Regions from separate parts of the Brevibacillus sp. MER 51 genome, predicted to be linked through region 1. Evidence: a T-box and tRNA genes for the amino acid it is inferred to sense, from the RefSeq annotation. Region 1 holds a T-box; the other holds one or more tRNA genes.
What was found. The T-box of region 1 lies ahead of ileS (isoleucine--tRNA ligase). A T-box ahead of a tRNA ligase gene usually reads a tRNA of that ligase, here a tRNA-Ile.
Positions count from the first base shown of each region.

Region 2: it has a tRNA-Ile gene. The T-box ahead of ileS (isoleucine--tRNA ligase) is inferred to sense a tRNA for this amino acid. The anticodon was not compared.

Region 1 covers NZ_JAMAUS010000020.1:54,636-70,552, forward strand. Annotated here, with positions in the region: gene M3630_RS27220 (efflux RND transporter permease subunit) at 1-1,280, opposite strand, end outside; gene M3630_RS27225 (efflux RND transporter periplasmic adaptor subunit) at 1,277-2,524, opposite strand; gene M3630_RS27230 (TetR/AcrR family transcriptional regulator) at 2,606-3,181, opposite strand; partial or broken gene M3630_RS27235 (immunity protein Imm33 domain-containing protein) at 3,261-3,332, shown strand; gene ileS (isoleucine--tRNA ligase) at 3,401-6,481, opposite strand; T-box leader at 6,551-6,810, opposite strand; gene M3630_RS27245 (vWA domain-containing protein) at 6,876-8,261, opposite strand; gene M3630_RS27250 (MFS transporter) at 8,419-9,618, opposite strand; gene M3630_RS27255 (thioredoxin family protein) at 9,655-10,218, opposite strand; gene M3630_RS27260 (IDEAL domain-containing protein) at 10,247-10,636, opposite strand; gene M3630_RS27265 (RrF2 family transcriptional regulator) at 10,699-11,136, opposite strand; gene M3630_RS27270 (GNAT family N-acetyltransferase) at 11,373-11,852, opposite strand; gene M3630_RS27275 (quinone oxidoreductase family protein) at 11,921-12,901, opposite strand; gene M3630_RS27280 (DUF1802 family protein) at 12,934-13,521, opposite strand; gene nadR (multifunctional transcriptional regulator/nicotinamide-nucleotide adenylyltransferase/ribosylnicotinamide kinase NadR) at 13,563-14,621, opposite strand; gene pnuC (nicotinamide riboside transporter PnuC) at 14,609-15,322, opposite strand; gene M3630_RS27295 (TIGR02452 family protein) at 15,319-15,917, opposite strand, start outside.
Region 2 covers NZ_JAMAUS010000007.1:1,029-16,945, forward strand. Annotated here, with positions in the region: tRNA gene M3630_RS15890 (tRNA-Leu) at 1-4, opposite strand, end outside; tRNA gene M3630_RS15895 (tRNA-Pro) at 21-97, opposite strand; tRNA gene M3630_RS15900 (tRNA-Arg) at 130-203, opposite strand; tRNA gene M3630_RS15905 (tRNA-Gly) at 210-285, opposite strand; tRNA gene M3630_RS15910 (tRNA-Leu) at 294-380, opposite strand; tRNA gene M3630_RS15915 (tRNA-Lys) at 413-488, opposite strand; tRNA gene M3630_RS15920 (tRNA-Gln) at 497-571, opposite strand; tRNA gene M3630_RS15925 (tRNA-Tyr) at 590-674, opposite strand; tRNA gene M3630_RS15930 (tRNA-Thr) at 722-797, opposite strand; tRNA gene M3630_RS15935 (tRNA-Phe) at 812-887, opposite strand; tRNA gene M3630_RS15940 (tRNA-Asp) at 923-999, opposite strand; tRNA gene M3630_RS15945 (tRNA-Val) at 1,025-1,100, opposite strand; tRNA gene M3630_RS15950 (tRNA-Glu) at 1,188-1,261, opposite strand; tRNA gene M3630_RS15955 (tRNA-Asn) at 1,269-1,344, opposite strand; tRNA gene M3630_RS15960 (tRNA-Ala) at 1,362-1,437, opposite strand; tRNA gene M3630_RS15965 (tRNA-Ile) at 1,485-1,561, opposite strand; gene gyrB (DNA topoisomerase (ATP-hydrolyzing) subunit B) at 1,780-3,705, opposite strand; gene remB (extracellular matrix regulator RemB) at 3,705-3,992, opposite strand; gene recF (DNA replication/repair protein RecF) at 4,004-5,122, opposite strand; gene yaaA (S4 domain-containing protein YaaA) at 5,139-5,354, opposite strand; gene dnaN (DNA polymerase III subunit beta) at 5,387-6,526, opposite strand; gene dnaA (chromosomal replication initiator protein DnaA) at 6,733-8,094, opposite strand; gene rpmH (50S ribosomal protein L34) at 8,678-8,812, shown strand; gene M3630_RS16005 (nucleotidyltransferase domain-containing protein) at 8,974-9,945, shown strand; gene rnpA (ribonuclease P protein component) at 10,031-10,411, shown strand; gene yidD (membrane protein insertion efficiency factor YidD) at 10,416-10,640, shown strand; gene yidC (membrane protein insertase YidC) at 10,679-11,437, shown strand; gene jag (RNA-binding cell elongation regulator Jag/EloR) at 11,434-12,063, shown strand; gene mnmE (tRNA uridine-5-carboxymethylaminomethyl(34) synthesis GTPase MnmE) at 12,356-13,732, shown strand; gene mnmG (tRNA uridine-5-carboxymethylaminomethyl(34) synthesis enzyme MnmG) at 13,748-15,646, shown strand; gene rsmG (16S rRNA (guanine(527)-N(7))-methyltransferase RsmG) at 15,658-15,917, shown strand, end outside.

The DNA of each region.
Region 1 (15,917 bases):
ACTTCCTTCGTCCCGGCTACAGCAGCCGTGTACGGATCCTCGCCCAAAACAGATAATCTGCGCTCGATGTTGTCATTTACCACCACTGCATCGTCTACCAAAATACCGAGAACAATGATGAGCCCGAATACGGTCATTTGATTGAGCGTAATGCCAAAGAAGGGCAGAATCACCATCCCAGCTGCCAAAGAGATGGGGATCGCCAATGCAACCATCAAGGATGTCGTTACATTCAAACCAAGGATGCAAATAAAAAGTACGGCTATGATCGCAATGATCATTTCCAGATACAATTCGGAAAAAATACTGTCGATTCGATCCACTTGCAAAAACACAGGCTCTTTTTTCGCCCACGCCGGGAGACTCTTTTCCAACGTGGCAAGCCTCGTATCCACCGCTTTTTGCACAGCTGGAACATCGCTTCCCAGCTCAGCGTTGATGCTAATGGTCGCAGCAGGCTTCCCGTTGTAATAGGTTCGATACTCCACCCGTTTGGTACTGTCGGAAATGGTGGCAATATCCTTCAAATAGACGGGCATTCCTTCCTGCGTACGTGTCACGACTACCTTTTCAAAAGTCGCTACTTCATAGCTGACTGGTAATGTGAGCTGATATTTTCGCGTATCAATATTGACATCACCTAGGGGTGTTGTTTCGTTTTTCGTTTGGACAGCATGGATGACTTGCGCCCAGGAAATGCCGTATTGTTGCAGCTTCTGTGCATCGACCGCGACCTTTACTTCCTGCTCCGGCAATCCTTGGATCGAAACATCGGATACGCCTGGCACGGTTCGAAGCTGATCCTTCCATAGATCAAGCATATCGCGTAATTGGAGGATTTCTTCAAAAGAGTTGGCTGTGATTTGAAAGGTCTGGATGAAAGTCCGGCTCATGTCATCATTGATGATGGGCTGCTCTGCTTCATCGGGTAAATCGGCCTCGGCATCCTTTACCTTTTTCCGTACATCTTCAAACACCGTTTTTGGTTCAACGTCATTCTCTGTTCGCACGTTGATAATGGATACACCTGATCGGGACTCCGAACTAATGGATTTGACTCCTTGCACCTCGTTGATTTTTTCTTCCAGCTTCTTCGTGACTGTCTGCTCCACCTTTTCAGGAGTCGCTCCCGGATACACGGTGGTAATGGTAGCCATGCTGACGATAATGTCTGGTTGCTCTTGCTTCGGAAGCGTAACTGAGATGAACATACCAATCAGCACGAGCATCGAAAAGAAAACGAGGGTGATTTTGCGCTTGTTGATGAAAAACTCGATCATGGCTGATTGCCTCCTTTCACGGTGACAGAGTCCCCGCCAAGCAAACGATCAGCACCTTTCGTAATCAACATGTCGCCTGCTTGCAAGCCAGCAGTAATTTCCAAATGATTGTCAACATACTGGCCAATCGTGACAGTGGTCTTGATCGCTTTTCCATCCGCTAGCAAAAAAACGTAAGGCTCAGAACCACGGCTAAAAACGGTTTTGGCAGGGACAAAAATGCCTTTCTTTTGAGACAAGGTTCGCTTTGCGCTGATGACTTGCCCTGCAAACCAATCTTTTTTGGTGTTATCAATGACGACTTCCACGCTAATCGTGCCCGTCTGCTCGTTCGTCGCCGGATAAATCGTCGTAACCTTTCCGATTCGTTTGTCTTCATACAAACGAATCTCGACCTCATCTCCCACCTTCCACGCTGAGATGTCCTTGTCCGGTACAGGCAAGACTGTTTTCAACTGTTGGATGTTGCCGATTCGATAGACAGGAGCCCCTGAACTTGCGAGTTGCCCAACATCAGCCATTTTCGCTAGCACTGTTCCTTGAATAGGTGCTTTCACTTCCGTTTTTGCCAAAGTAGCTGCAGCCTGATCGCGAGTGACCATCGCCCCTTGGTAGCTGGCATTTGTCGCGCTGATATCCTCAGTCCGAGCGCCTTCTATCACTAGCGAATACGTCTCTTGCGCTTCTGCATAATCTTTATCTGCTAGTTCAAAGGCATTCTTGGCATTTTCAAATTCGGTTTCGGAGATCGCCCCATTTTTATAGAGCTGTTCCATGCGCTGATAGTCTTTCTGTGCTTGATCCCGAGAGATTTTCTTCGCTTCGACCGCTACTTTCGCTTGCTGAACTTCTTGTTCCCGGGCTCCGTTTTTTACTTTGGAAAGCTCGGCGCTCGCACCATGCATCTCAGCGTTTGCCAATGCCAACTGGAGAGAGTAGTCTGTAGCATTGAGGCGGGCGAGCACTTCTCCCTTCTTGACAACATCTCCTTCTTTGTATGGCAATGATTTGATTTCCCCGGCTACTTCAAAAGAAACAGTCGTCTCTTCGATAGGCGCAAGTGTCCCTGACAGTTCACTGCTCGATCGGAAGCTTTTCAGCTCGACCGGCTCCGCTTCCACAATTTTGGCCTCGGCTTGGACTTCGCTTTCCGTTAACTGCTTCATCTGATTGCAAGCCGTCCCAATCACTGCAAGGGAGATGATCAGCAACATCCCCACCACTTTTCTTCCCGTCTTATTCATGTAGGCCTCACTCCTATTGCTTTATAGAAAAGTATCCCGGAATGAATATTCATTCCGAATTGTTCAAAAGAAGGATCAGAATTAATGAATTCTGATCGCATCCCAGCAAGCTTCCTCTACACCGGCAAGCAATTCCGGGGTTTCTTCGATTTCGCCAGCCTTGATGCACTTGTTCAATGCGATGAATGCCCCGTCCATAATCGCAATCAATGCATCCGCTGGCAATGGACGGATAACCTTATTTTTTTGTCCCCGTTCAATGAATTCGCATAAAAATGTTCGCAGCTTCATGTATGCTTCGCGGCTGGCTTCGTCCAGGTAGTGACCGTTTGTATGGGAATCCAGAAACAGCAAGGCGTTCAAATTCTTTTTGGCGTAGCGAATCACCTGATTCGCAATATGCCGAAATTGCTCACGTAAGTCATCAGATGTGCGAGGATAACCATCATTGATTGTCTCAAGCAGCTCCCCCACACATTCTTGAAACAGCGTATTGACGAGCGCTTCTTTGTTTTCGAAATAACGATAGATGGTACCTGCACCGACCCCTGCCTTTTCGGAGATCATCGGAACGGTCGTCCCATCAAAACCGCGATCTACAAACAAATCGAGCGCTGCATCCAAGATTAATTCGCGCTTGGTTTCAGACAAGTTCATGACCCCTCTCGTGCGGAATGAATTTTCATTCTGGAAGAAATTATAGTATACATATTGCTGGGGTGTCAAATAGCACTTGCTTGGATTACCTGTTGGCTGGAGATTTTTGGTTGCGGGCGATTATGAGGATGTTTGGTTTGACCCAGAATTATTACAAAACAGCTAGAGAACCGGTGTAGTAACCATGTTCCCTAGCTGTTTCTTTATCCAACTGCTTCGTTACCCAATGTGCAAGCCAAATGTTCTGTCACCGAACGAAACTTTCTCCCTATCTGCTATTTTCGCAAACGTCACATCCGAAACGAGTACACTTTCACGCAAAACATGATCAAAACGCTCCAATGCTACTCGTAGCTCATCGTCTACATCCAGTGTGAGCTGGACACGTTTATCGATGGGTAAATCCAGCTTTTTGCGTGCATCCTGTATGACACGGATGACTTCACGAACCAAGCCTTCTTGCTCAAGCTCTTCTGTCAGTGTCGTATTCAGTGCCACATGGAGCTGATAGCCGGATGCAGAAGAGAAGCCTTGCTTCCCTTGCTTTTCCACGAGCAGCTCATCTAGCGTAATCCGCATACTCTCGCCTGCGACCTCCACATCCAAGTAGCCATTGTCCACTGCCTTCTGTGTATCGGCTGCGTCCAATTCTTTTAGATACCCTTGGATGGGCCCAACGAGCTTGCCGTATTTTTTCCCGGCTACCTGCAGGTTGAGCTTGAAATGATACGTCACGAAGCTGCTGTCGCTTTGCTCTACCCGAATGTTTTTGACATTGATCTCGTCTTGGATAATGCCAGCAAATCGCTCGAGGTTAAATGGCTGCTCCATCGTTACGATCAGCTCGGACAGAGGCTGTCTGGTCTTGAGTCCAGTTTCGTTGCGAACATTTCGCGCCAGCTCCACGATATGTCGAGCCGTTTCCATGTCCCGCTCAAGGGTTTCGTCGATTGCTTCTGTGTTCACTTTCGGATAGTCAGTCAAATGAACACTGCCCTCTCCTCCCAGATTGCCATACATATCTTCTGCGATCAGCGGCGCGTATGGTGCGATCATCTTCGCCAGCGTCAGTAACACTTCCCGCAGGGTCTGGTAAGCAGATACTTTGTCAGGCGTCATCCCGCTACTCCAGAAACGATCCCGCGAACGGCGGATGTACCAGTTGCTCAACTCGTCGATGAACGTTTCGATATGCCCTGCCGGATTCATGAAATCGTAGGTTTCCAGACCTTTTACCACGTGCTGCAAGGTGGTATTCAAGCGGGAAAATATCCAACGATCCAGCTTGTTCACAGATGGTTGCGTTGGATGCTCTTCTGGCTTGAATGCATCGATCAAGGCGTATAACGAATAAAAATCATGCGTGTTATGGATCTTATCGATCACTTTGTACTTCGCCTCGGCGACGATTCGCTTCGAGAACCGCTTGCTACTCCACGGCGCACTGTCAGACAAAAGCGCCCACCGGAACGCATCTGCACCGAACTCCTCGATTACCTCCCACGGATCGATCCCGTTTCCTTTGCTTTTGGACATCTTCTGACCGTGTTCATCCAAAACGTGACCGGTAGAGATGACCGCCTTGTAGGGTGCTTTTCCGTTATACAGGGTAGAGACTGCCAACAAGCTGAAGAACCAACCCCGTGTCTGGTCGATTCCCTCCGAAATGATGTCGGCAGGGTACTGCTCCTCGAATACCTTTTCGTCTCCGAATGGATGATGGTACTGAGCAAACGGCATCGAACCGCTGTCGAACCACACATCGATGACCTCAGGTGTCCGCTCCATCGTACCGCCGCAAGAGCAGCGCAGCTTCACCTCATCCACAAACGGCTTGTGCAGCTCCAGCTTTTCGTCGATTGGTGCCACAGATTTCTCACGCAACTCTTTTACACTGCCTGGCGCATATTCGCTGCCACAATCCTGACAAAGCCATAGATTGAGCGGCGTCCCCCAATACCGATTGCGGCTAATATTCCAGTCTACAAGCTCTTCGAGGAATTTCCCGAAGCGCCCTTCGCGTAAGTGACCCGGATACCAGTCGATCTTGCTGTTGTTTTCGATTAGCTGATCCTTGATCGCTGTCGTTTTGATGAACCAGCTCTCCATTGCGTAGTAGAGCAGTGGTGATTTACACCGCCAGCAAAACGGATAGCTATGCTCGTAGCGCTCCTTGGAAAACAGCAGACCGCGATGCGACAAGTCTTTGACGATATCGACGTCGCAGTCCTTCACGAAGCGACCTGCGAAATCCGAGATTTGATCGGTATAGCGACCAGCCAAATTCACGACGTTCACGAAATCAAGCCCATGCTGACGGGTCGTGCGATAGTCATCCTCCCCGTGCGCTGGAGCAGTATGCACGATACCCGTTCCGCTCGTATCACTGACATAGTCTGCATCGACGACGATATGCCCATGGTTTACCTGGATATAGCCAAAAGGCGGCTCATACGGGGTTCCGACCCATTCTGCGCCTTTGTGCGTGGACAAAACCTCGTAGTCTTCCTTGAAGACTTTCTCCGCGAGATTTTTTGCTACAATGTACACTTCTTCCTTGTGCCTCACCCGCACGTAATCGAGCTCTTTGTTAACAGTCAATGCCACGTTGGCTGGAAGTGTCCATGGTGTCGTCGTCCACGCGAGGAAGATGTCGTCGCTTGCCTTGCTTTTGAATTTGACCGTCGCACTCAAATCCTTCACGTCTTCATAGCCTTGCGCCACTTCATGGGAGCTGAGTGTCGTCTGGCAATCCGGGCAATATGGACTGACACGATGCCCTTTGTACAGCAGTTCTTTTTTATGAATGTCAGAAAGGATATGCCAGACGCTTTCGATGTAATCGTTGGTCAAGGTGACGTATGGATGCTCCATATCTGTCCAGTATGCGATTCCTTCTGTCAGTTCGCGCCATTGTTTTTCGTATTCAAAGACACTGTTTTTGCACTCCTCGACGAATTTGGCCACCCCGTAGTTTTCGATTTCCTGCTTGCCGGAAATACCAAGTCGCTTTTCCACCCCAAGCTCCACCGGGAGACCATGTGTATCCCAGCCTGCTTTGCGGACGACACGGTAGCCAGACATCGTTTTGTAGCGTCCGATAAAATCCTTGATGACCCGTCCGAGCACGTGACCGATATGCGGCTGTCCGTTGGCAGTCGGAGGACCTTCATAAAAAACGAAGTTTGGCTTTCCCAGCCGATTGTCCATCGACTTGCGGAATGTATCGTCTTTCCTCCACTGATCCAAAACGCGTAACTCTCGTGTCCTTGCTTTTTCTTTTACGTCTACTTTCCTCATCATGTACACTCCTTCTTCTGTCGTTTTCGTAGAAGTGTAGGTTCATAGAACGCAAAAAAATCCCGCCCCCTAAGGGACGAGATTTGATCTCGCGATACCACCCTTGTTCCGAAATCTTCATGCAAGCATGTCATTTCGGCACCTCTACTACGTACCATCATACGCGTCCCTTGTAACGGTGGGATTCCGGGTCAGCTTACTCCAAAATGCTTCAGCTTTCCTTCTCGGAGAGGATTTTCGGCTAAGTCTTGAACGTTGGCTTTCAGCACTAGGGCCAACTCTCTGGGGAACAAGGGGATTAGCTTACTCTTTCTCGTCAATGAATTTGTTGGTGTTCTATTCGTATACTCTTTTTACACTGCTTTCAAGAAAATGTCAAGGAAGCGAGTTTCCCTCAAGGTTTTTTATCGTTTGCGTCCCTAACCCCTTGTTGTCCTTCCTCAATGACTTCACGCCACTCCTGATTGCCATTGTCAACAGAATCTCTCCATAACCCATTTCCTGTATCCACAGCGTATCGCCATATTTCCTGCTTCCGGTCGATAATGGCGCTATCCGTATCCATAATTCCGCCTTTTCCGTTAAATCTCTTTTTCAAATATTCCCTGGCGTCCAGCAATCTTTGTTTTTCTTCCTCCACCAACGCTTTTACTTTTTCCTTGGTATCTTCCGCGAGTTTTTTCTTCGCTTCTTTTTGACTGAGTGCGTCTTCTTTGGCATTTTCCTTCCACGCATACCAAGCCTGCTTGAGCTTGTCGTATTCGCCCCGAAGGTGCTTTTTCAAAGCTTCTTCATCCTGCACGGTTATGTATGTCCCCGCTCCCGCATCCGCCACTTGCTTGAGCATACGCTGCCCTTCGTTATCAACGTCAAAACCGATAATGTTCACCACGGTCTTTATGCTCGACTGATTCAGTGCTTTGGCTGCTTCTACGGGATTTCCTCCGCACGTTTCGATCCCGTCGCTCACCACGTACACGAATGTTTCGTTTGTCCCGGCTGGAATATCTTCTTGCACGGCTTGCAGCGCTTTAGCAATCGGTGTCCAGCCTGCTGGTTGTACTTTGCCCAATGCTTGTTGAAACGATTCCTTCTGATAGCCTGTCTCCGAATAAAATGTCTCTGTGCTGGCGCATGATAATGCTTTGTCTTGCTCACTGCCGCTTCCTTTATGACCATATACCCGTAAAGAAATCGTCGCGTTTTTCGGAAGGACAGACGCGAATTGGTCTATCGCCTCTCGGGCTGCCTCCATCTTCGTTTTTTTGCCGACTTTTCCTTTCATGCTGCCACTCGCATCAATCAGCAAGGCAAAATGCGTTTTTTGCGTATCCGGCAAGGTAATCTCCTCTGTCGGCCGCTGCAAGTGAACGTCTACGCTGGAATCAAAATTGGCAAACGTGAGAACGAACGGGCGATAATCCTCTCCGAGTAATTTCAGCAGCTCCTCGAGATATTGCTCCGATGTGAGTGTAGCTGGGAGCTTATCCAATTCTTTTTTGACCTTCTCTTCATCGTAATTCTCGCCAGCATAGGTTCCAACCACCTGGTTTGCCAATGCGAGCTCAAATGCCGTCAACTCGCGCTTGACAGGCGGCAGTGGCTCTCTGGCCTGCGTTTGTGTGGATGTATCTGAAGTTGTCTGATCAGGCGTTTTCGTCTGCTCCTGCAAGTTCGCGGTTTGTTGTGTCGCAGCAGTGTCTTTTTGCCCAGAATCAGAGTCTGTACAGCCCGTCATCACTAGCGTAAGAAACACAATAAACGATGCCCATTTCTTCAAAAAGCTTCCCCCTCCTCTTACTCCACCCTACATTATGCTAAATCATTCCAATTCGAACAAATTATAAAAGATGCAGGTCGTTTTTCCTATAATGCAAAAAAGAGCAACACAAAGCGTTTCCACACTTTGCGCTACTCTTTTCCTCTTTCAAAAATTATTAGGCCACTGCCCTTTTCACACTGCGACGGCTTTCCACCTGCGACAAGAACAAGCTGAGAACCAGGATAATCGCGCCGAACAAATACGGTGCGTTCAAATGAACCCCGTACAACGTACCCGCCACTGCTGGGCCAAAAATATTCCCCAGACTCATGTAGGCATTGTTCATCCCTGCAACGAAGCCCTGTTCATCCCCCGCTCGCTTGGAGATCAGCGTGTTGATTGCAGGACGCATAATCGACGTCAGGGTAAAGAAGATAACCGTCATAATCAGCATATACCAGAAGTTACCGGACAATAGCATCATCACCATCGATACAGCAGACAAGAAGAACGTCACGTTAATGAGTTTTTTCTCGCCAAAACGAGTAATGAGCTTGCCGATCAGCGCTGCCTGAACAATCGTACCGGCAAGAGCACCTACTGTGATAATGATGGATATATCACGCGGAGTATAAGCGAACTTTGCATCGACGAACAGCGGGAAGATGACTTCGAAGTTCGCCAAGCCAAACGTCATCGTAAAGACCAGCACCAGCATAATGAAGTACGACGATTGAAACGACTTGCCGAGTTGTACGAAGATGTTTTCCTGTTTGTCTTTGGCGTTTCGCGCCGCGAGCTGCTTTTCTTTCGGAAGGGATTCTGACAAGAAAAAGATGGAACCGAGTGTGGCTACCGCACCAACTGCCGCGGAAATGTAGAACGGCATACGCAGACCAAGCTCCGCCAAAAATCCGCCAATACCAGGTCCGATAACAAATCCGAGCGACATGGCGGCTCCGAGCATCCCCAGTCCTTTTCCACGTTTATCCTCTGTCGTAATGTCCGCTACATACGCCAGCATGGACGGAATCATCGCTGCTGCCCCGATCCCGCCGATCAGACGAGAAAGGTAGAGCACCCATGTCTGTTCTGCCAAGGCAAAAACCAGATTGGAGATCGTAAACAGGACGAGTCCCGATACAATCATGATTTTTCTACCGTACTTATCTGACCATTCCCCGGCAATCGGAGAAAAAAGAAATTGAGTTACACCAAAAGCCGCCACCAAGTATCCAGCCGTCTCCCCACCCGCGCCGAACTCTTTGAGAAATTCGGGCAAAATCGGAATAATCAAGCCAATTCCCAGCATGGCGATAAACATGTTGATCATCAGGAAGAGAATCGGTCGCTGACTATTCTCTTGTTTACTCATATTATTTATCCATTCCTATCCATTTAGATTTTCTTTTTAGCCTTGCAGCTTCGCTTTTACGCTTTCAATCACCGTGCGCCAAATGGCAGGGTCTGTAGATATCTTTTGCTTGAAGTTGCGGTACAACTCCTTTTGCTTTTCCTCAAAATCTGGAGCGTCTGCAGCCGGCAATCCTGCACGGGCAGTCGTAATCATTTCCTGCACCTCTGGCGAACGCGGACCCCAAACTTTTGCCTCGTATCCATCCTGGTCGAGGAAAATAAAGATCGGAATTGCACGTGCTGTGCCATTGGTCAGGTATTGGTCCATCAACTCCAAATTTTCGTCGCGGATGAGAAAGCGCAATTCGATATTGCTTTCCTCGGCAATTCGCTGAATGACAGGAACACACAAGGAAGCATCCCCACACCAGTCTGCGGTCAGCACGACCCCTTTCCAATTGCGCTGGGAGAGATCCTTCCAGACTGCCAGATCCTCATCCGTAAATGTGAGCTGATCATACACACGGGACAGCTCTTCTTTGTTGACGTTCATGCTTTCTTTGTACGCGGCAAAGCTCATTCCTTTTTCAAACCAACTGTTCTGGTTCACGTTAGACATACTCCGTACTCCTCCTGTATGTTGAAAATTATTGCTCCCAAATAGCGGAAGTTCCCAAGCGATTGCGAATGGAAGAGCTTCTTGTTTTGCGGGTTTCTTTCCCTGACGCCTGTTTCATGGTGCTTGCCTTGGCAGTCAGATCCATAAACCACTCTCTATCCTTGGTTGCGAGGGCGAGGTCGATCAAATCATGCATATGCTCCTCATCATCAAAAGAGCCTACCGGAATGCGTTCCATCCACTGTCTCGGAATCACCACCTGCTTGCCGATCGTCTCTTCGTTGTCGCATTGAACCACATATACTTTTGCGGTACCTCGCAATGAATCATCTGTTTCGACGAAGCCTTGAACTAACTCTCCGAATTTGGTTTTGCCCAATACCCAATCTCCGACTTCCAATAACTCATCTCGATTCATTTTCGTGCACCTCCTAATTGTAACGGAAATCATTACAGTTTCCATGTTAAAAATTTGTATGGTTACTGTTGCGAATTCTCCTGACAGCCATGACGGACTTTATCTAATACGGTTTGGATCGTTATTTGTTCCAAATACTTTGTAAAGTACATCTCCGCTTCGGTAAAAATCTGATCCATGACCCCGTGCATATTCGCAGAAACCTGACACGCTTCCTGCGGATCTCCCGAACACCAGTGTGGCTTCAGTGTACCATTCGAGATCGAACGATATATCTCGGCCAAGGTGACCTCATTCGGATCGCATGCGAGGATATAACCGCCGCCAATTCCCTCTTTCGTCTTCACAAACCCGTTCTTACGCAGAATGCTCAAGATTTTGCGAATTCTGGCAGGATTCGTACATACATTTTTTGCGATGAGCTCACTGCTTGCCATATGCTCTGGGATATGAGCCAACAAAGCCAAGCTGTGAACAGCTATGGTAAATTCACTATTCACGTCACAGACGGCCTCCTTGCGAAGAGTACTGTAATAATAATTCGTACAGTTACGAATGTCAACAATTGTGTGGGGGCAAACTTTTTTAAAAAAACGGGAGGTTTTTTATTTTCGGTGGTCGGGGGAAGCGAAGGCACATGTTTTCCAGTCGCCTTTTTTCCTCACTACGTTCGGGCGGTCTCCTTCCAAACATGTACCTTCGCTTTTCGGACAGCTATTGCTTCTGCGAGGCTTTTTTAAATAAGTTTTTTTATAAAAAGGATTTCATCGCGGATTGGGATGCCATTGTCTGCGATCAGGGGGATTTCTGGTTTGATTTGACGCGCCTTGTCCACGGCATTGATGTACAGCTCATGAAGCTGATAGCCTCTCTTTTGGTAAAAGCCCATGGCGTGCAGGTTATCGTTGGTGGTGACGAGCTTCATGCGGTGGCAGCCTTTTTCTTTGGCGGTCTGCTCTACCTGATTGAGAAGTGCGGTACCGATTCCTTTGTTTTCGATCACACTGTCCAAGGAAATGATTTCGCATTCCTGATCTTCGAGAACATAGGAAATAAACCCCTCGATTGCTCCATCTTCTCCCTTCACTGCGTAGCCATCCAGCACATCGCATTGGAAGACACCACTGGAGATGACCATTTGCGGACTTCCCCAGTGTTTGATGAAAAATTCAGTGATGACGTTTTTGTCCAGTTCACTTGTTGAAATCATCTGCATAGCATTCACCTCTTGAAATTGATAAAGCGAAACCCCCTGCTTGTGAATCAGCAGGGGGCTCCACATCTTTACGAGCGGACATCCAGCAATACTTTTCCCGTACTCGCCCTGCTCTCTACCCACGCGTGAGCGCTCGCTGCTTCTTCCAATGCAAAATGCTTGCCGATCTTGATGTTCAGCTGTCCATTCGCCAAATAGTCCAAAACTTGCTTGGCTGTATCCTGCAACAAGTGTGGGCGTAGCTTGCGTGTCGTACCAAAGCTGAAGCCTAAAACAGAGCGGCAGCTTGCGTGCAAATCGATTGTCTTGATCTGACCGATTTCGCCGCTGGCATTGCCAAAATGGACAAGTCGGCCGTACCAGGCGAGGCACTCAAGACTACGCTCGCTCACCGTTCCGGAAATCGAATCCAAAATGACATCGGCTCCCGCACCATCCGTCAGCGTGTGTACCTTTTCCACAAAACATTCGCGATCATTGCAAATCACATGGTCGGCACCGGCTGACAGGGCAATTTCCGCTTTTGCTTCATTACCGACTGTACCGATGACACGACCTGCTCCGAGCAGCTTGGCTAATTGAATCGCCGTCGTCCCGATTCCGCCTGCCGCAGCGTGAATCAGTACGGTTTCCCCTTTAGCAATACGGGCTACCTTCGCCAATAGCTGGTACGAAGTAAATGACACGACTGGGCAAGCGGCTGCTGTTTCCGTGCTGATTTGATCCGGCAGCGCAAAGGTTAAGCTCTCATCCGCCACGATATACTCGGCGTATGAACCGTTTGCCGGAAACGCAATGACTCGTTGTCCCACCTTCAGTCTTTGCACCTCTGCCCCTACTTGTTCGATCACGCCAGTCGCATCGAGCCCCGGGATAAATGGTAGCTTGGCTGCTCCTTTTTTTCCATACCTGGATTTGATATCGGCAAAATTGACACTGGTCATCTCCACGCGGATCAGCACCTGTGTAGGTGACATGATCGGCATCTCGACTTCCGCATATTTCATCGTCTCAGGCCCGCCTAATTCCGTTACCAAGATCGCTTTCATGAGAACCCTCCAGACAAGAGTGGAATGGAACGTCAGTTTTGCAGAATGGTCATAATCGCAGCTTTTTTCGCTTCAAACTCCTCGTCGGAAAGCACAGGGGTAAAAGCAGCTCGCGGAATGTCCACCAATAGGTCATGCCAGGATTTGCAGCCTTGATAAGCAGCGTCAATCGGAATTTCCACCGGTTGCTCTAATCGATACATCCGCACGAACAAAATGTGCAGCGGCTGTTTTTTCTTCCAATGCAGGCGCACATCTGCGAAATTATCCGTCCAGATGTGGAAAGGTGATAACGCGCGTAGCTTGGCTTCGTCCATCAGCTCAACATCGTCGGTTACTTCGGCAAAATATTCGATCATCACCGTCTTCTTGTCCATTGTCCAGCCTTCGAGGGTGGCGTCTAACAGGTGTTGGTAGTCCGCCTTTACCATGTCGCGCTTCTGATGCTCATAGGTCGGATACAAATAAAATTGATTGTTTTCCAAGCGGAATTCTCGTGTTTCTTCGTATAACCCACCCTTGCGGATCGTGATGATCTGCTCACCTTCTCCAAGTGCTTTGACGGCGACTGCCCACTCCTTCAAGCTAAGGGGGGATAGCGGCTGTGCGATCGACTGCATGCAGCACGGCTCCCTTCTACTGTCAGAATCGTTTGATGACTTTAGTCTAGCCCAATTCTGGCTCGTTGAGAAGTCGTCTTCAACAGTTGATCGACATGCTGCATAGCTCCTAGTAGTCTCTCGGCATAATCTCCTCGCAATGTCACGTACGTAATTCCCCGCTCATCCAGCATCTGGCGCAGCTTTTCATGATTGTGCAGGCGCACTTGCTCTTCTCCATGCACACGCAGCCCATCATCTACCCATGCGACATCTGGCTCCATGAACAGCCACAAATCATACGTTTGCTCTTTGGCAATCTGGTCAAGAACCGGGAAGGTTTGCCCGGTATACAGTTCAGAGTAAAACTGGGTGACAATCGCTTCGGTATCGATGAACAAGAGCTTGTTAGCTTTCTGGAGCGCTTCGTACTCTTTCATTTTGTGACCATACGCGATATGTGGGAAATACTCCGGTGTCAAAATCGTATCGCAGCCCCCGACCTCTTCGCAGATTGTCCGTCCGTACTCCTCGACAAACACAGTGTTGTAGATTTTTGCAAGATAACGGGTCAAGGTCGATTTCCCACAACTCTCTGTTCCTACGACCACTACCTTTTTGACGAAATAGGGTTGAACAACAGTCGGGATGTGCTGCCAATGAGCGAATACCCCTTCGTTGCGAATCTGGGTAGCGGAGATCGGTACTTGGCTGCGCGGTTCATCGAGAATGATGTGCGCTGCCTCCGGATATAATCGGCGAAATATTGGATCATAGGCGGACTCGGAGCTAAAAACCAGATCGATTTTTTTCCCGATCTTGCGCTTGATGTCCGCTGCTCCCGCCTCCCAATCGTAGCTCTCGTCACTATCCGCATGATCCTCAACTGCAAGCACACGGACATTTTCCATGTCTTTAACCAGCGTGGACAGCCATCTCAAGCGCACTTCATAGGGAATGGGCTTGATTCCTGCCTCCTCGCACAGCTTTTGGTCCCGAGTCGGGCTGTGCGAGAGAACGACGTACAGTTCGTCGCAGCGGCAGGCCGCCTGTGTAATCGCGTATACATGACCCTGATGCAGTGGCAAAAATTTGCCGCCAATGAAGCCTACGCCCCCCATGTCTGCTCCTCCCTTTGCTTGCGGTACTGTCTTACCCAGTTCATCAAGCCGTATATGGCATTCACCAAATAAGCGGACCACATGACCAGCATCGAGATGTCGCTTCCGTCCTTCAAAAACGCTGCCAGCCACATGTAGATGGTGAACAAATCGATAACGATCCAGACCACCCACTGCTCGACCAAGCGCTTCACCATGAAAAGCATCGCGATGACGGAGAGAACAGCTGTCAAGGAATCGACAAAAGGCAAAGCCCCGCCCATCTGCTTCAATACAAATCCATAGGCAATCGTTGCAATGATGCTCAAGATGGTCCACCAAATACGTGCTTGGTTGGACAAAACCGCAATCTTGACGTCATTTTGTTTGACTTCGGACACGCGATTTTTACGCCACAGGTACAGTCCTATGAATTGCATCGGCAAAAAATAGAGAAGATTCAGCATGACTTCCCCATAATACTTTTGCCCATAGGCGACGAACGCGTACAAAACCACATTGATGATACCCGGGTAGTAACTCCACGTCTTTCCTTTAGCAACCAGCACAACACTCAACATCCCTGTTAAGGACGTGATCAATCCGATGAACGTATCATCCAGTGCGAAATACAAATAGACGGTAACGAGTGTAAACGAGATGAGCCATATTTTTTCAAACCAATTCCAGTCTGCTAAAAAGCCGGTGCTTTTCGCATTCATGCGAATCTCTCCTTGAACGCTCGCAGGTTTTCCTGGCGCGCAGAATTGTCGTAGACAGCAAAAACAATGTGGTCAAAAAACTGTGCATACTGTTCCTCGATCAAAACAGTCGCAAAGTAATTTGCTACGTCCTCAGCTTTGTTGCGGAATACTCCGCAGCCGTACGCTCCCAAAATGATCGTCCTGTGATTGTGAAGGGCTGCTGCCCGCAAAATTTTCCGGATGCGCTCCTTCATGACAAGACCAATCTTTGCGATATTTTCAGGCTCTCGTTCACGAACAACCCCAGCATTCACAGCAGGCGCCGTAATAAAAGACAAGAGATATGGATCATGCAAAAGCTGATCGCTTTGGTCGCGGAGCACGGGGACCCGCGGTGAATAAATCATGTAGTCGGAATAAAAGCAGGTTTTCAACTGACGATGATAGGTGTACATTTCCTGCATTTGCACGATGCAAGGATACAGCCCGGAGGAACGCGCCAAGCTCTCTTCCTGCGCCTGGCTTCCCCCGAGGAATCCTCCGCCAGGATTTTTGGCGGAAGCAAAATTCAAGCATATGACATCTGCTCGTTTCTCAGAAACGACGAGGCGCT
Region 2 (15,917 bases), on a different contig from region 1:
CGGCATATTCATTTGAAACATGGTCGGGAAGACAGGATTCGAACCTGCGACCCCTTGGTCCCAAGCCAAGTACTCTACCAAGCTGAGCTACTTCCCGATTATCGTTCTTCACTTTTTAAAATGAAGATGCGTGCCCTGAGAGATTCGAACTCCCGACCTTTTGATTCGTAGTCAAACGCTCTATCCAGCTGAGCTAAGGGCACATGTTATGGAGCGGACGAAGGGTCTCGAACCCTCGACCTTCGCCTTGGCAAGGCGACGCTCTACCAATTGAGCTACGTCCGCATATTTATTGGTGCGGTCGAGAGGACTTGAACCTCCACGGTGTTGCCACCACTAGAACCTGAATCTAGCGCGTCTGCCAATTCCGCCACGACCGCATTTAAAATTCAATCTCTCGCTTTTTAAAAACTGGTGAGCCATGAAGGACTCGAACCTTCGACCCTCTGATTAAAAGTCAGATGCTCTACCAACTGAGCTAATGGCTCTCGAAAAATGGCTGGGGTACTAGGATTTGAACCTAGGAATGACGGAGTCAAAGTCCGTTGCCTTACCGCTTGGCTATACCCCAATAGCCATGAAGTAAAGATGGTGGGGAGAGACGGATTCGAACCGCCGAACCCGGAGGGAGCAGATTTACAGTCTGCCGTGTTTAGCCACTTCACTATCTCCCCAAGCTTGTCCTTCAAAAGCAAACCTTATTCAGCTTTCAAAGAAAAAGTGGTGCCGGCAATAGGACTTGAACCCACAACCCCCTGATTACAAGTCAGGTGCTCTACCAATTGAGCTATACCGGCGTGCTTGGTATAAATGGTGGCTCGGGACGGAATCGAACCGCCGACACGAGGATTTTCAGTCCTCTGCTCTACCGACTGAGCTACCGAGCCTCAAGCGTAATTGTTTCGCCATCGCTTGAGAAAAATGGCGGAGCTGACGGGACTCGAACCCGCGACCTCCGGTGTGACAGACCGGCGTGAACTCCAACTTCACCACAGCTCCATGTAAAACATTCAGTTGTTAAAAGTGGTGGAGGCTGACGGGATCGAACCGCCGACCCTCTGCTTGTAAGGCAGATGCTCTCCCAGCTGAGCTAAGCCTCCGCTATTCCCAACAAAGTGACGTCAATGCTTTGAAGCATATTCCGAGTACTTTGTTGGGGCCCCTTATTATCAGGGCGTTTTGCTAGGTGACCCGTAGGGGATTCGAACCCCTGAATGACAGCGTGAAAGGCTGCTGTGTTAAACCGCTTCACCAACGGGCCATTTGAATGGCTCCTCGGGACGGACTCGAACCGCCGACCGATCGGTTAACAGCCGATTGCTCTACCAACTGAGCTACCGAGGAATGATGATGTTTTAGAATGGTGGAGCTGAACGGGATCGAACCGATGACCTCCTGCTTGCAAGGCAGGCGCTCTCCCAACTGAGCTACAGCCCCATTCTAATGCTTTCATGACACAGTTGCCATGCCAGCTATGTAAGTGGTGGTGGGCCTAGGCTGACTCGAACAGCCGACCTCACGCTTATCAGGCGTGCGCTCTAACCAACTGAGCTATAGGCCCGTAATTACTTCCGGAACTTTAATCTATCACACTTTTAAGTTCATTGCAATAGAAAATTTGATATTTTTTTATTGCGTGGGTGAACTTTTTTGTGAAAGACGAGTTTAACAAAAGCACAATCTATTATAAGTCAGTTCATCATATATTTCAAATGTGTTTTTAAATTTTCATTAAGAAAAAAGCTTGCCCGGTAAAGGACAAGCTTTTCTTCGTCGCAATTAAATATCAAGATCGCGTACATTTGCTGCGTATTGTTCAATAAACTCCCTGCGAGGCTCTACTTCGTCACCCATCAGTGTCTCAAACACCATATCGGCATCCATAGCATCCTGGAGATCTACCTGAAGCAACGTACGAACTTCTGGGTCCATTGTAGTCTCCCACAATTGATCCGCGTTCATCTCACCTAGTCCTTTATAGCGTTGGACGTTTGGCTTCGGTTGTGCCTTCAAGGTAGCGAGAACCTCATCACGCTGCTTGTCGGTATAAGCATAGTGCAGCGTCTTCCCTTGCTTGATGCTGTAAAGAGGCGGCTGCGCAATATAAATATACCCCGCTTCGATCAACTGTTTCATGTAACGGAAGAAGAACGTCAGCAGAAGCGTACGGATATGCGATCCGTCGACGTCGGCGTCCGTCATAATAACGACTTTATGGTAGCGTGCCTTTGAAATATCAAAGTCTTCACCGACACCTGTTCCCAAAGCCGTAATAATAGCACGGATCTCGTTGTTGCCGAGAATTTTGTCCAAACGTGCTTTTTCTACGTTCAATACCTTCCCGCGAAGAGGAAGAATGGCTTGGAAATGACGATCGCGTCCCATCTTTGCAGAACCGCCCGCAGAGTCACCCTCTACAATGAACAGTTCAGATTCGGATGCGTCCTTGGAAGAGCAGTCCGCCAGTTTACCCGGCAAAGCACTTACTTCCAGGGCACTCTTGCGACGAGTCATTTCACGTGCTTTTCGAGCTGCCTCACGGGCACGAGATGCCATGAGCGCTTTTTCCACAACTTTTTTGGCTACACCCGGATTTTCTTCCATAAAGGTGTTAAAACGGTCACCAAAGACAGACTCGGTAATGCTACGCGCTTCCGAGTTGCCCAGCTTCGTTTTTGTTTGTCCTTCAAACTGAGGCTCTTGAATTTTTACGGAGATAATCGCGGTAATACCTTCACGCACATCGTCCCCGGAAAGATTCGGATCCTTTTCCTTCAGGAAGTTAAACTTGCGGCTGTAGTCGTTGATAACACGCGTAAGAGCTGTTTTAAATCCGGTTTCGTGAGTACCCCCCTCATGCGTATTGATGTTATTGGCAAAAGAGTAGATGTTGCTCACATAGCTGTCGTTGTACTGAAGGGCAACCTCCACGACAAGACCTTCTTTTTCCCCTTCGCAATAAATCACATCATCATGCAGGGCTTCCCGGTTTTTATTCAAGTATTCTACGAACTGGATGATACCGCCCTCGTAGTGGAAGGACTCTTCCTTCTGCTGATCTGGGCGTGTATCCTTCAGCGTAATGCGCAATCCTTTGTTCAGGAACGCCAGCTCGCGAATACGTTTTTGCAAAATCTCGTACTCAAATACAGTTGTTTCGGTAAAAATAGTCGGGTCGGGCTTGAAGGTTACTTTTGTTCCCGTTTCATCGGTCTCGCCTACGACAGCAAGATCGGCATCCGGTGCGCCTACTGTAAAGCGCATGTAGTATATCTGGTTATTTTGTTTAACCTCGACTTCCATCCATTCGGATAGCGCGTTCACTACCGAGCTACCGACCCCGTGAAGACCACCGGACACTTTGTATCCGCCACCGCCGAATTTACCACCGGCGTGCAATACAGTCAAAACGGTTTCAACAGTGGATTTCCCGGTCTTTTCATGAATGCCAGTCGGGATTCCTCGACCGTTATCGGTTACAGATACGGAGTTGTCTGGATGAATGACCACCAAGATCTCGTCGCAATAACCGGCCAGCGCCTCGTCAATGGCATTGTCGACAATCTCCCATACCAGGTGATGCAAACCTCGGCTGCTGGTCGACCCGATGTACATGCCGGGACGTTTCCGAACTGCCTCTAACCCTTCCAGTACCTGAATCTGACTCGCATCGTAGTTTGTATCTTTCGTCGTCACTTGATCCACTACTCTGTCAACTCCTCCACTTCAGCTTGTACAAAGGGAAACTGATCCAAGCTGTCCACGAACTGAGCGCGTCGCTTCAGCGTCAGAGAAGAAATAGGTGAACAGTAAATGGCGTTCTGGGTGATTACATAAGACTTCGTTTCTTCCTCACTATGGTCAACAACTGTTTTACTTTTTTCAAGTAAGAACGCTTTATTGATTTTTGAGGATTTCACAGTCTGATGATCGAGGATGGAAATAACTTCCTTCGTGCTCACCACAGTATCTCCACCAATGTGAATAAACATCCCTGTACCCCCTACCTTTCTCCGGAGATTTTCCCTTCCCTCACGTAAAAACGAGAGGCTTGCTGGAGAACCTGATGCTTTAAGCCTTCCACACCTGTGGTACTTACAAACGTCTGTACTCGATCCTGAATGGTTTCGAGCAGCAATGTTTGCCGATGTTCATCCAACTCTGACAAGACATCATCCAACAACAGAACGGGGTATTCTCCCACTTCTTCTTTAATCAGCTCAATTTCGGCCAATTTAATGGACAGCGCACTGGTGCGTTGCTGTCCCTGGGAACCATACGTTTGCACATCCATGTTGTTCACTTTAAGTGAAAAATCATCACGGTGTGGCCCAATAAGGGTGTTCCCCCGCATGATTTCCCGGTCGCGAACCTCTTCGTAGGCAGCAAGCATTTTATCTACAGCTTGATCTATCGTCATCTCTTCTGTAACGGGCGATGAGTTAACGTAATGCAAAGAAAGTCTTTCCCTGCCATCGGTAATGCCAGTGTGGATTTCCTGTGCCCACTTCTCCAGCTTCCGAATGAACTCAAAACGCTTCCGTAACAATTTTACCGCTAAATCGGCTAATTGGGTATTCCAAATTGCCAGCATTTCCAGCGAGTTACTTTTTTTCATGGCCAAATCCTTTAAAAGCTGATTTCGCTGGGCCAGCACTTTGTTGTAATTGCTCAAATAATAAAGATACGTAGGTGAAACCTGACCGATTTCCATATCGATGAAGCGTCTGCGCTGGGCAGGTGCGCCTTTGACAATGGAAAGATCCTCGGGTGCAAACATGACGACATTCAATGCCCCCACATAGGCACTCAGCTTCTGCTGTTCCATTCCGTTGATTTTGGCCCGCTTTCCCTTGGTTGTCAACTGCAGCTCTAAACGAACAGAACCGTAGCGACGAAGAACATCGCTACGGATCGTGGCATAATCGGCATCCCAGGAAATTAGCTCCTTGTCGCGGGGCGTTCGGTGGGATTTGGCGAGTGCCAAAACATAGATCGATTCGAGAGCATTCGTTTTCCCTTGAGCGTTGTTGCCAATAAACAACTGGATGGGACCGTCAAACGACAGGGACATCGTTTCGTAGTTGCGATAATTGGTTAGCGACAGGTTCTTGAGAAACAAGAATCACGCTCTCCTCTCAGGGGCGTACCACTTGATAGCGACCATAGCCTTCAATCGCCACTTCATCGCCAGGATATAGCTTGCGTCCACGTCTGTTGTCCAGCTCTCCATTAATCTGGATCGGAACCTCAGCCAAAAAAGCTTTGGCCATTCCCCCCGTGTCAATGATTTCAGCCAGCTTCAAAAATTGGCCGAGAGCAATATAGTCTGTGCTTATGGAAACCTCACGCATGGCTTGGCTCCTTTCTTTTACGTAAAAACATTTTAGTACGTACGAACCGGCAAAATCAAATGGAGCATCCAGTCATGATCGGTCGGACGAATCACAAATGGACTCATCGGGCCGCTAAAGCTCGCTTTGATTTCTGCGCTATCGATTGCACGCAGCGCATCGATCATGTATTTGGCGTTGAAGGAAATTTTCAATTCTTCGCCATTCATTGCTTTTGGCATCAAAATGTCCGTTACTTTCCCGATCTCAGGTGCATTGGACGTAATTTCGACGGTTCCATCAGGCATCGTAACGAGCTTGACTACGTTCGATTTGCCTTCGCGGCTCAACAAGGAAGCGCGCTCGATGGATTGCAAAAACTCCTTGGTGCTCACAGTGATCTCCGTTTTGCTTCCTTGTGGAATAATTCTGGTCGTGTCCGGATAGGTTCCTTCCAAGAGACGGGAATAGAACAGGATATGCTTGGACTTCACCAGGATTTGATTGTCCGCAACAACGATATCCGCGAGATTTTGGTCGTCATCTAATATTTTTACCAATTCATTGCAGCTTTTACCCGGAACAACCACGTTGTGGAAAGAAAGATCCTCTGGGCATTCGACCATTGCGGTACGACTAGCCAAGCGATGGCTGTCGGTTGCCACAAAACGCAATTTGCCTTGATCAAGCGACCACATTAAACCGGTCAAGATCGGACGCATCTCGGAAGTGGAAACACCAAAAACAGTCTGACGAATCATTGCCTTCAGTAAATCACAGGGAACACTGAAGACTTTATCTTCTTCCAGATGCGGCAGCTGTGGATATTCGCTGGCATCCATTCCGTTAATGGTGAACTCAGCTTGTCCGGAACGAATTTTGGTTACGAGACGATCATCCACTTGAATATCGATTTCATTGCTTGGCAGTTTGCGTACGATTTCACTAAAAATACGTGCAGTCAACACAATGCTACCAGGTTGATGTACGGTAACTCCCCATTCTCCGGCTTCTTCCATCGGGATCTGAACTTCAATAGACACATCAGAATCGCTTGCTGTCAGTGTCAAACCTTCATCATCCGTTTTGATTTTAATCCCGGTCAAAATTGGAATCGTAGTTCTGCTAGAAACTGCTTTGCTAACATGCGATACGGCGTTCGACAGCTTTTCACGCTGAACGGTAATATGCATCGACGTGAGCCTCCCTCTCCGGCGCCATTATTTTGGTTGGAATCTGCATAATGGCTGCGCCTTTATCATAACTTATTAGGATAAATCTTTTTAACAGAAGTAGTAATAGGGCCTGTGGATTTGTGGATATGTGGGTCCATTACGTAAAAGAGAGCCTATACACATGTGGGTAAGTTGTGTATAGGCTTTTTGCGTTATGCACAGGTTTAATGGTTTGCTTTTAACTTTTCAATGAGCGACTGAATGGTTGTTTGCATATGAGGGTCATTTGCCAGTGCACGAGAGATTTTCTCATGGGCATGGATGACTGTCGTATGGTCACGGCCGCCAAATTCATCACCGATTTTCGGCAAGGAGGCATCCGTCAGCTCTCTGGAGAGATACATCGCAATCTGACGGGGGAAAGCGACGGTTTTTGTCCGTTTTTTCGCCTTGAAATCTTCTAGTTTCAGGCTGAACGCTTCTCCGACCGTTCGTTGGATGTCCATAATGGTAATCACGCGTGGGCGGGAGGAAGGAATAATGTCTTTCAGTGCTTCCGCTGCCAGCTGCGTGTCGATATCGCGATTAATCAAGGAGGAGTAGGCAACGACACGAATCAGTGCGCCTTCCAGCTCGCGGATGTTGCTGTCGATCTGGTTGGCAATGTACGCCATTACCTCATTAGGGATATCGAGATTTTCTGCTTTCGCCTTTTTGCGCAAAATCGCAATCCGCGTTTCGAGGTCTGGCGGCTGAATATCAGTAATCAGCCCCCATTCGAAGCGTGAGCGGAGGCGATCCTCCAGTGTCGGGATCTCCTTAGGAGGCCGATCGGAGGAGATGATGATTTGTTTGCTTTCTTCATGCAAGGCATTGAACGTATGGAAAAACTCTTCTTGTGTCGACTCTTTGCCTGCCAAAAACTGAATGTCATCAATTAAAAGAACGTCAACACTCCGGTATTTATTGCGGAATTCGACGGCTTTGTTATCACGAATAGAGTTGATGAATTCATTGGTGAATTTCTCAGACGACAAATAGACCACTTTCGCCGATGGGTTGTGCTGAATGACATAATGGCCAATTGCATGCATTAAGTGGGTTTTGCCAAGTCCGACTCCTCCGTAAATGAAGAGGGGATTGTAAGCTTTCGCAGGAGCTTCAGCAACCGCAAGTGATGCGGCGTGAGCGAATCGATTCCCTGAGCCGATGACAAACGTGTCAAAGGTGTATTTGGGATTTAAGATACTGGGTGGCTGGTCATCCGCGACTGTTGGCGGTTCGCTCATTTTCACCCGTGGGGCAGGTTGTTCGTCGGCAAAAGCCGCATCAGGATTTTGCATCGCGACGAACTTTACTTTCATATTGATACCCGTCACTTCATATAGTGTATCGGTAATCAGTTGTGCGTACCTGGTTTCTAGCCAATCACGAGCAAAGTCGTTTGGTGCGACGACAATCAGTGCATCTTCTTCTAAAGTAGTTGCCTTTGTCGCCTTCAGCCAGGTATCAAAACTGGGTTTGCTTAGCGATTTTTCTATCTTGGCGAGTACTTTGCGCCATAGTTCGCTAATCGCTGCATCCAACCAGAATCCCTCCCTCTGGGCCATCCGAAAAATTGATGAAGACCGATCCATCATGATCGAGAAAAAGTGCAAAAACCTGCTATGTTGTGACTTAATTGTCAACACAGCCGTATGTAACGACTGTGGATAAAAAAAGTCGAAATATAGGGATTCCGCTCGTAGAAGTGAAAAAAAGCAGACGGTTATCCTCAATCCTGTGAGTAACGACATACACATAGGAAAGAATCTGTCCACAAACTTATCCACACCCTGTGGAAAAACCGATTCACGTATCGGAGTTATTCACGCTTCAAAACAAAAACATAATAACAGATATAAAGCGTGGTATCAATGGTTTTTTCATACTTATCCACAAACACAACTTCTGGTACTCGCCACATATTCACATCCCTATATTTTGTGTACAAGCTGTAGATAAACTTGTCGAAAGCTGTTTTTGTGGATAAAATGATATCCACAGACCCGGGAAATAGTTTTATGGGGATATTTTCCTTGGTAATGAAATTCCACTGTTGCTTGACTTTTTAGGCATATGTTCTTATAATGCAAAAGAATGTCTTTGCAAGACGGAGGTGTATACGTAATGAAACCATCTTTCAATCCTAACAACCGCAAGCGCAAAAAGGATCATGGATTCCGTAAGCGCATGAGCACAAAAAATGGCCGTAAAATTTTGGCTGCTCGTCGTCAAAGAGGTAGAAAAGTTCTTTCCGCTTAGGCCACACTTTCAGTGGCCTTTTTGTTTGCCTACATATGTCTGAAAATTCTTTGTTCTTATAAAAAGAGGAAGGCTCTCTCCGATGTGGAAACCTTTTGAGGGATAATCGTTACCTAGCTACCGAAAATCCTACTATTTATTGAAGAGACAGGAGGAGGCCGATGGAGCAAAGCAAGGATGTAACCGACTTTTTTGTATCGTTGGCGCGAGAGTTTCTTGATGAATGGCCTCTAGCCAGCTTGGTATGTGCCTATGCTGGTGGATCTGTCGGGAGGGGAGAAGCGGACGCATACAGCGACCTTGATTTACACATCTTTGTGGAGGGAGAAGATGATCTTTCCTGTGAAAATCGTTTGTTTAGAGGTCATGTAATACAGCTGCAGGTTCAATCTGCTCCTACAGATGAAGAAGTATACGAGAATCCGTGGGCATGGCGTTACTTAAAGGAAGCAAAGGTGATGCTAGACCCGGAGGATCGTTTCACTTCCTGGATGAATGACATGTGTGCCTATATGGATTCCCCGGCTGGAAAAGAGAAAATGTTTGCACAGGCAAAAGCGGAGGTAGATTCGTTCCATGAAGAGGCGCAGGCTGCCTTAAGGGAAGGCTTTCCTTACTCCGCTTATTTGGCTGCATGGGCAGGATGGATAGGGGCGTTGCAAATGAGTGCCGTCTTCCAGGGGGATTCATTGAGTGATGCACAGTTGTATCAGTTGGTTCAGAAAGCAGGACGGTCGGACGGTATGGATGGCTTTTTTCAGGAGACATACCGGGGTATTCAGGATGTACAGGATGCACTCATGGTATTGGCGGACTATCGGGCCCATCTACGGTCAATAAATGAGGGGATCGAGTTTGTACTGGCGACTGAAAATGATTGGTTAGTAAAGAGGAAGGTTCAGAGATTGCAGGAGAGAAATCAGCTTGATATGGCCGGGTTTTTATTATTTTCAGAGGCGATCTGGTTATATCAAAGTGTGGATTCTGATGAATGGCTGGAAAATCATTGGGCGGATCTGCCTGCCGAGCTTTCCTTGTCCCTTCAAAAATTGGGCTTTTTCCAAGCGGATGGGCCATTGCTCGCTCATTTACGTCATGCCAGTGCAGAAATCATCGCGGAAATTGACTGTTAGGGGAAAAAAGTGGACGAAACAAGGATATACTGGTAGATGCTGTTTACGTTTTCTACTATAATTGTGATGTTAGGGGTTGTTTACCTTGCATCGTTCACACCGGCTCAAAAAAAATGAGCAATTCCAAGCTGTGTTTCAACGAGGAAGTTCTGCTGCTAATAAGCAGTTTGTCTTGTATTCAGCAAAGCAAGAGGGACAAGCGGCTTTTCGTGCTGGAATTTCCGTCAGTAAAAAAATTGGCAATGCTGTTGTCCGCAATAGAGTCAAGCGGCTTATACGCGAAGCAGTAGCTCGAATGGAGTCTGATATTCCAGTCGGTCTCGATCTCGTCATCATCGCCCGTCCGGGTGTGGAAGCGATGACGCTTGAAGCCATTGAGCAATCTCTGTTACATGTGATGAAGCGAGCCAAAGTGATCAAACAGGCACCCGTACATAATGGAAAAAGAGATGGAAAAAGAGGGTGAAACGATGATGGTGAAGATCATGGTTTGGTTGATTCGGGGATACCAACTGATGATTTCTCCGTATAAACCACCTTCATGCAGATTCGCGCCCACCTGTTCTCACTACGCAATCGAGTCGATTCGCCGATTTGGAGCGTGGAGGGGAGGCTGGTTGGCCCTTCGTCGCATCTTGAAATGCCATCCGTTCCACCCGGGCGGGTATGATCCAGTCCCGGATCAGCACAAATAAGATTACCTCAATTGAAGCGGGGAAAAGGAGGATCACCCTTGAGTAGACGTACACTCAGCATTCTTATGCTGACTATGCTGGTTCTAGTTTTGTCGGGCTGTAACCCCCAAGCTGCAGCACCAATTGGCCCTGACGCAACCGGCATTTGGGACAAGTATTTTGTCTATCCACTGTCCTGGCTAATTAAAGAGAGCGCATTGATACTCGGAAACAACTACGGTCTGGGTATCCTGGTTGCAACGATCATCATTCGAATCATTGTGCTTCCATTGATGGTCAAGCAAATCAAGAGCTCCAAGAAAATGCAAGAGATTCAACCGGAGATGCAAAAAATCCGTGACAAGTACAAAAATGATCCTCAAAAAGCGCAAGCGGAAACCATGGCTTTGTTCCAGAAGAGCGGTGTCAACCCGTTGGCTGGATGCTTGCCAATGTTGGTACAAATGCCGATTTTGATCGCGTTCTACCATGCGATTATCCGTACAACCGAGATTAATTCGCAAACGTTCATGTGGCTGACGCTGGGACAAAAGGACCCGTACTACATCTTGCCAATCATTGCGGCGATTACGACGTACCTGCAGTCCAAGATGATGGGTCAGGCAACACAAGGGAATCCACAAATGCAAATGATGATCGTCATGATGCCGCTGATGATTTTGGCGATTGCTGTCACATTGCCATCAGCGCTGTCTCTGTACTGGGTATACGGTAACCTGTTTACCATTGTACAAACCTACTTCCTGTATCGTGACAAAGGAAATATGCCAACTCCTAAGGGGGGAGCCTCCAAGTGAAAAAGGTGGTAGCTACGGCAAAAACGATCGACGATGCTGTGCAAAAAGCTTTACTGGAATTGGGAGTGCCGCGTGAGCGGGCAACGATCCAAGTTCTGGAGGAACCAAGCAGAGGGTTGTTTGGACTGATTGGGGCAAAGGACGCTAAAGTGCAAGTAGAATTTCACTTTGATCCGGTTGCACAGGGACGTGACTTTCTTCAAGACGTTTTGTCGAACATGAAGGTGAATGCCAAAGTGGAGACGCGTACAAATGAAGAAGGCATGCTGTTTGACATCCAGGGAACCAATCTGGGAATCATTATTGGCCGCAGGGGACAAACTCTTGATTCATTACAGTATCTCGTAAACGTCGTAGCGAACCGTCATGCGGACAAACATGTACGTATCACTCTGGATGCCGAAAATTACAGGCTGCGTCGCAAGGAAACATTGGAGCAGCTCGCAGATCGTGTGGCGAAAAAAGCGTTATCGACCAAACGGGATGTACGTCTGGAACCAATGTCTGCTGCTGAACGGAAAGTAATCCACGCCTTCTTGCAAAAGAGAGCGGATGTGGTTACCTTCAGTGAAGGAGACGAGCCAAATCGTTATATCGTGATTGCACCGAAAGAAGCCTCTCGCTAGGCTTCTTTTTTTGCCTGAATGTAAGGAAGCAAGCGACGACATATTGAATAATCTCTCTCAAAAAGTTGTCCACTGTGGATAATTGACCAAATGGTTGAGGATTTGCGAAAATGATTATACTGTGGATAACCAAAATGGACGGCAACCTTGGAGAGAGGGTTGCTTTTTCCTATTGGGTGTTTGGGCATATAGATGGATTGGCTGCACTTTCTTTTGGAATTTTTCCAGACGATCTGTTATGCTAGTAAGTTAGTGGCTGACTTGTAAGAGTGGAAAGCTTGAGGTGAACAGCATGAAATTCGATACAATAGCGGCGGTCGCAACACCGATGGGTGAAGGCGGTATTGCCGTGATCCGGGTAAGTGGTACGGAAGCGATCGAAGTTGTGGATAAGATATATAAAGGAAAGCAGCGGTTGTCCACTGTGGACAGCCATACGATCCATTATGGGCACTTGTATGAGCCAAACACAGGTGAACGAGTGGAAGAGGTACTGGTTTCCGTAATGAAGGCTCCCCGTACATTTACGAGGGAGGATGTAGTGGAGGTCAACTGTCACGGAGGAATTGTTTCCGTTGAAAAGGTTCTGGAGTTAATCTTGGATAATGGAGCAAGATTGGCGGAGCCTGGTGAGTTTACGAAGCGTGCGTTCTTAAATGGACGTGTCGATCTGTCTCAGGCTGAGGCCGTCATTGATTTGATCCGGGCGAAGACAGACAGAGCGATGAAGGTCGCATTGAATCAAGTCGAAGGGAAGCTGTCCAGGCTCATTCGGCAGCTGCGCCAAAACTTGATTGAAGCTATGGCCCATATAGAAGTAACATTGGACTATCCAGAGCATGATGTCGAGGAGTTTACACAAAATTTCTTGCGAGGAAAGTGCCTGGAGGTTAAAGGTGAAATCCAGCGACTGTTGCAGACCGCACAGCAAGGAAAAATTTTGCGTGAGGGCTTGTCGACCGCGATTATTGGGCGTCCGAATGTAGGGAAATCCTCTCTATTAAATAGTCTGGTCCAAGAGGAAAAGGCGATTGTGACTGACGTTGCGGGAACGACACGCGATGTCATCGAAGAGTATGTCAATGTGCGCGGGGTTCCTTTGCGACTCATCGATACCGCAGGAATTCGCGATACAGAGGACATCGTGGAGAAAATCGGAGTAGAGAAGTCCAGACAGCTGCTGCAAAAGGCTGACCTTGTGTTGCTCGTGATCAACTACAACGAGCCTCTCTCTGCTGATGATTACGCGATTTTTGAAGCGGCTAAAGGGTTCCATGTTATTGTGATTGTTAATAAATTCGATCTGCCACAAAAAGTGGATTTGGAAGAGATCAAGCGTCATTTCCCTCAGCAGCCGTTGATTATGACGTCAGCGCGTGAGGAAACGGGGATCGATCTTCTGGAGCAGGCGATTGGGGAGATATTCTTCAGTGGTCGTGTGCAGCAGGATGACTTGACCTATGTGAGCAACGCTAGACATATTCAACTGCTTCGTCAGGCGGAACGAGCCATAGATGAAGCGCTGGGTGGAATCGATGATTTGATGCCAGTAGACATGATTCAGATCGACATTAAAAAGTCGTGGGAGCTGCTTGGTGAAGTCATTGGAGAAAGCGTCGGCGAGGATTTGATTGACCAGATTTTCTCCCAGTTCTGTCTGGGTAAGTGATTAGGAGGATAAAAAATGAACGTTGTACCTGCATATGAAGCGGGCTCTTTTGACGTCATTGTCATTGGTGCGGGTCATGCCGGTGCGGAAGCGGCATTGGCGGCTGCACGTATGGGCTGCAGTACATTGCTGTTGACGATCAACCTGGACGCTGTGGCGTACATGCCATGTAATCCTTCCGTAGGTGGTCCGGCAAAAGGCCACGTCGTACGCGAATTGGACGCGCTTGGTGGAGAAATGGGACGCAATACCGACAAAACCCATATCCAAATGCGGATGCTGAATACAGGGAAAGGACCTGCAGTGCATGCCTTGCGCGCGCAAGCAGACAAATTTGCGTATCAGCATGAAATGAAGAAAACGATTGAAAATACTCCGAATCTGATCCTGCGTCAAGCGATGGTGGAAGAGCTGATCGTAAACGATGGAGTTTGTGAAGGGGTTATCACACAAACTGGAGCGCGATACATGGCCAAATCCGTTGTATTGACGACCGGAACCTATTTGCGCGGAAAGATCATCCTCGGGGATCTTCAATACGAAAGTGGACCGAACAACATGCGTCCGTCCATTCGTCTGGCACATCATTTGAAGGAACTCGGTTTTGAAATGACACGTTTCAAGACGGGGACGCCACCGCGTGTTCATAGCAGCAGTGTGGATTTCTCCAAAATGGAGATTCAGCCTGGTGATCCGGTACCGCGCGCCTTTTCTTATGAAACAACGGAATTTATTATGGACCAGCTGCCTTGCTGGCTGACATATACAAATGAAGAAACTCATGGACTCATTAATAGCAATCTGCATCGTGCCCCTATGTATTCGGGAATGATTGAAGGAACCGGCCCGCGTTATTGCCCTTCGATTGAAGATAAGGTAGTTCGTTTTAATGATAAGCCGCGTCACCAAATTTTCTTGGAGCCAGAAGGACGCAATACCGAAGAAATGTATGTACAAGGCTTGTCGACCAGCTTGCCGGAGGATGTTCAGCTGTCTATGCTGCGCTCCATGGCTGGAATGGAAGAAGTCAAAATGATGCGTCCTGGCTATGCGATTGAGTATGATTCAATCGTGCCGACGCAGCTCTGGCCTTCTTTGGAAGCCAAAATCTTGCCTGGCTTGTTTACAGCAGGACAAATCAATGGTACCTCTGGTTATGAAGAAGCAGCGGGTCAAGGTCTCATGGCAGGGATTAACGCAGCACGCCGCGTTCAAGGAAAACCACCCGTCATTTTGGGACGAGAAGAGGCGTACATCGGCGTTTTGATTGACGACCTGGTTACGAAAGGAACGCATGAACCTTATCGTTTGCTTACTTCTCGTGCAGAATATCGCTTGCTGCTGCGTCATGACAATGCGGACTTGCGCCTGACAGATATCGGCCATGAAATTGGTCTGATTAGCGATGAGCGCTACCAGCGATTTAACCAAAAACGCGCGCTGATTGAGCAAGAAAAAGAACGTGTGGCAAACACGCGTGTACGTCCTGAAATGGCACATGTTCAAGAGGTTTTGCGCAACGCAGGCTCCCCTGAACTGACAGATGTCATCGAGCTGGCTCAATTGCTGCGTCGTCCGGAAATCAACTACAGCCACATTGCTCAAATGGTCCCTGCACCCGAAGCACTGCCAGAGGATGTAACGGAACAGGTTGAAATCCAGATTAAATACGATGGCTACATCAAAAAGTCATTGCAACAAGTAGAGCGGATGAAAAAAATGGAGGAGCGCCGCATCCCAACAGATATTGACTACCACCAAATCTCCGGTTTGTCCAAGGAATCCCGCGACAATATGACCAAAATTCGTCCGTTGAACATCGGGCAGGCGGCTCGTATCGCAGGGGTTACTCCAGCAGACATTTCCGTGTTGATGGTATATCTGGAGTACAAACGCGTGGGAGTAGCCGAGTAAGGAGAAAAGCTATGACGAAAGAACAGTTTGCCGAGGTACTTGCAGCCCAGGGGATTTCTTTGACGGATCGTCAGAAGGAGCAGTTTGATCATTTTTTCCGCCTACTGGTGGAATGGAATGAGAAGATGAACCTGACCGGGATTACTGAAGAAGGTCAAGTGTACAACAAGCATTTTTATGATTCGATTACGCCGGCTTTTTACTTTCCATTTGACCAGGTGCAATCAGTTGTTGATATCGGTGGGGGCGCAGGCTTTCCGAGCATTCCTTT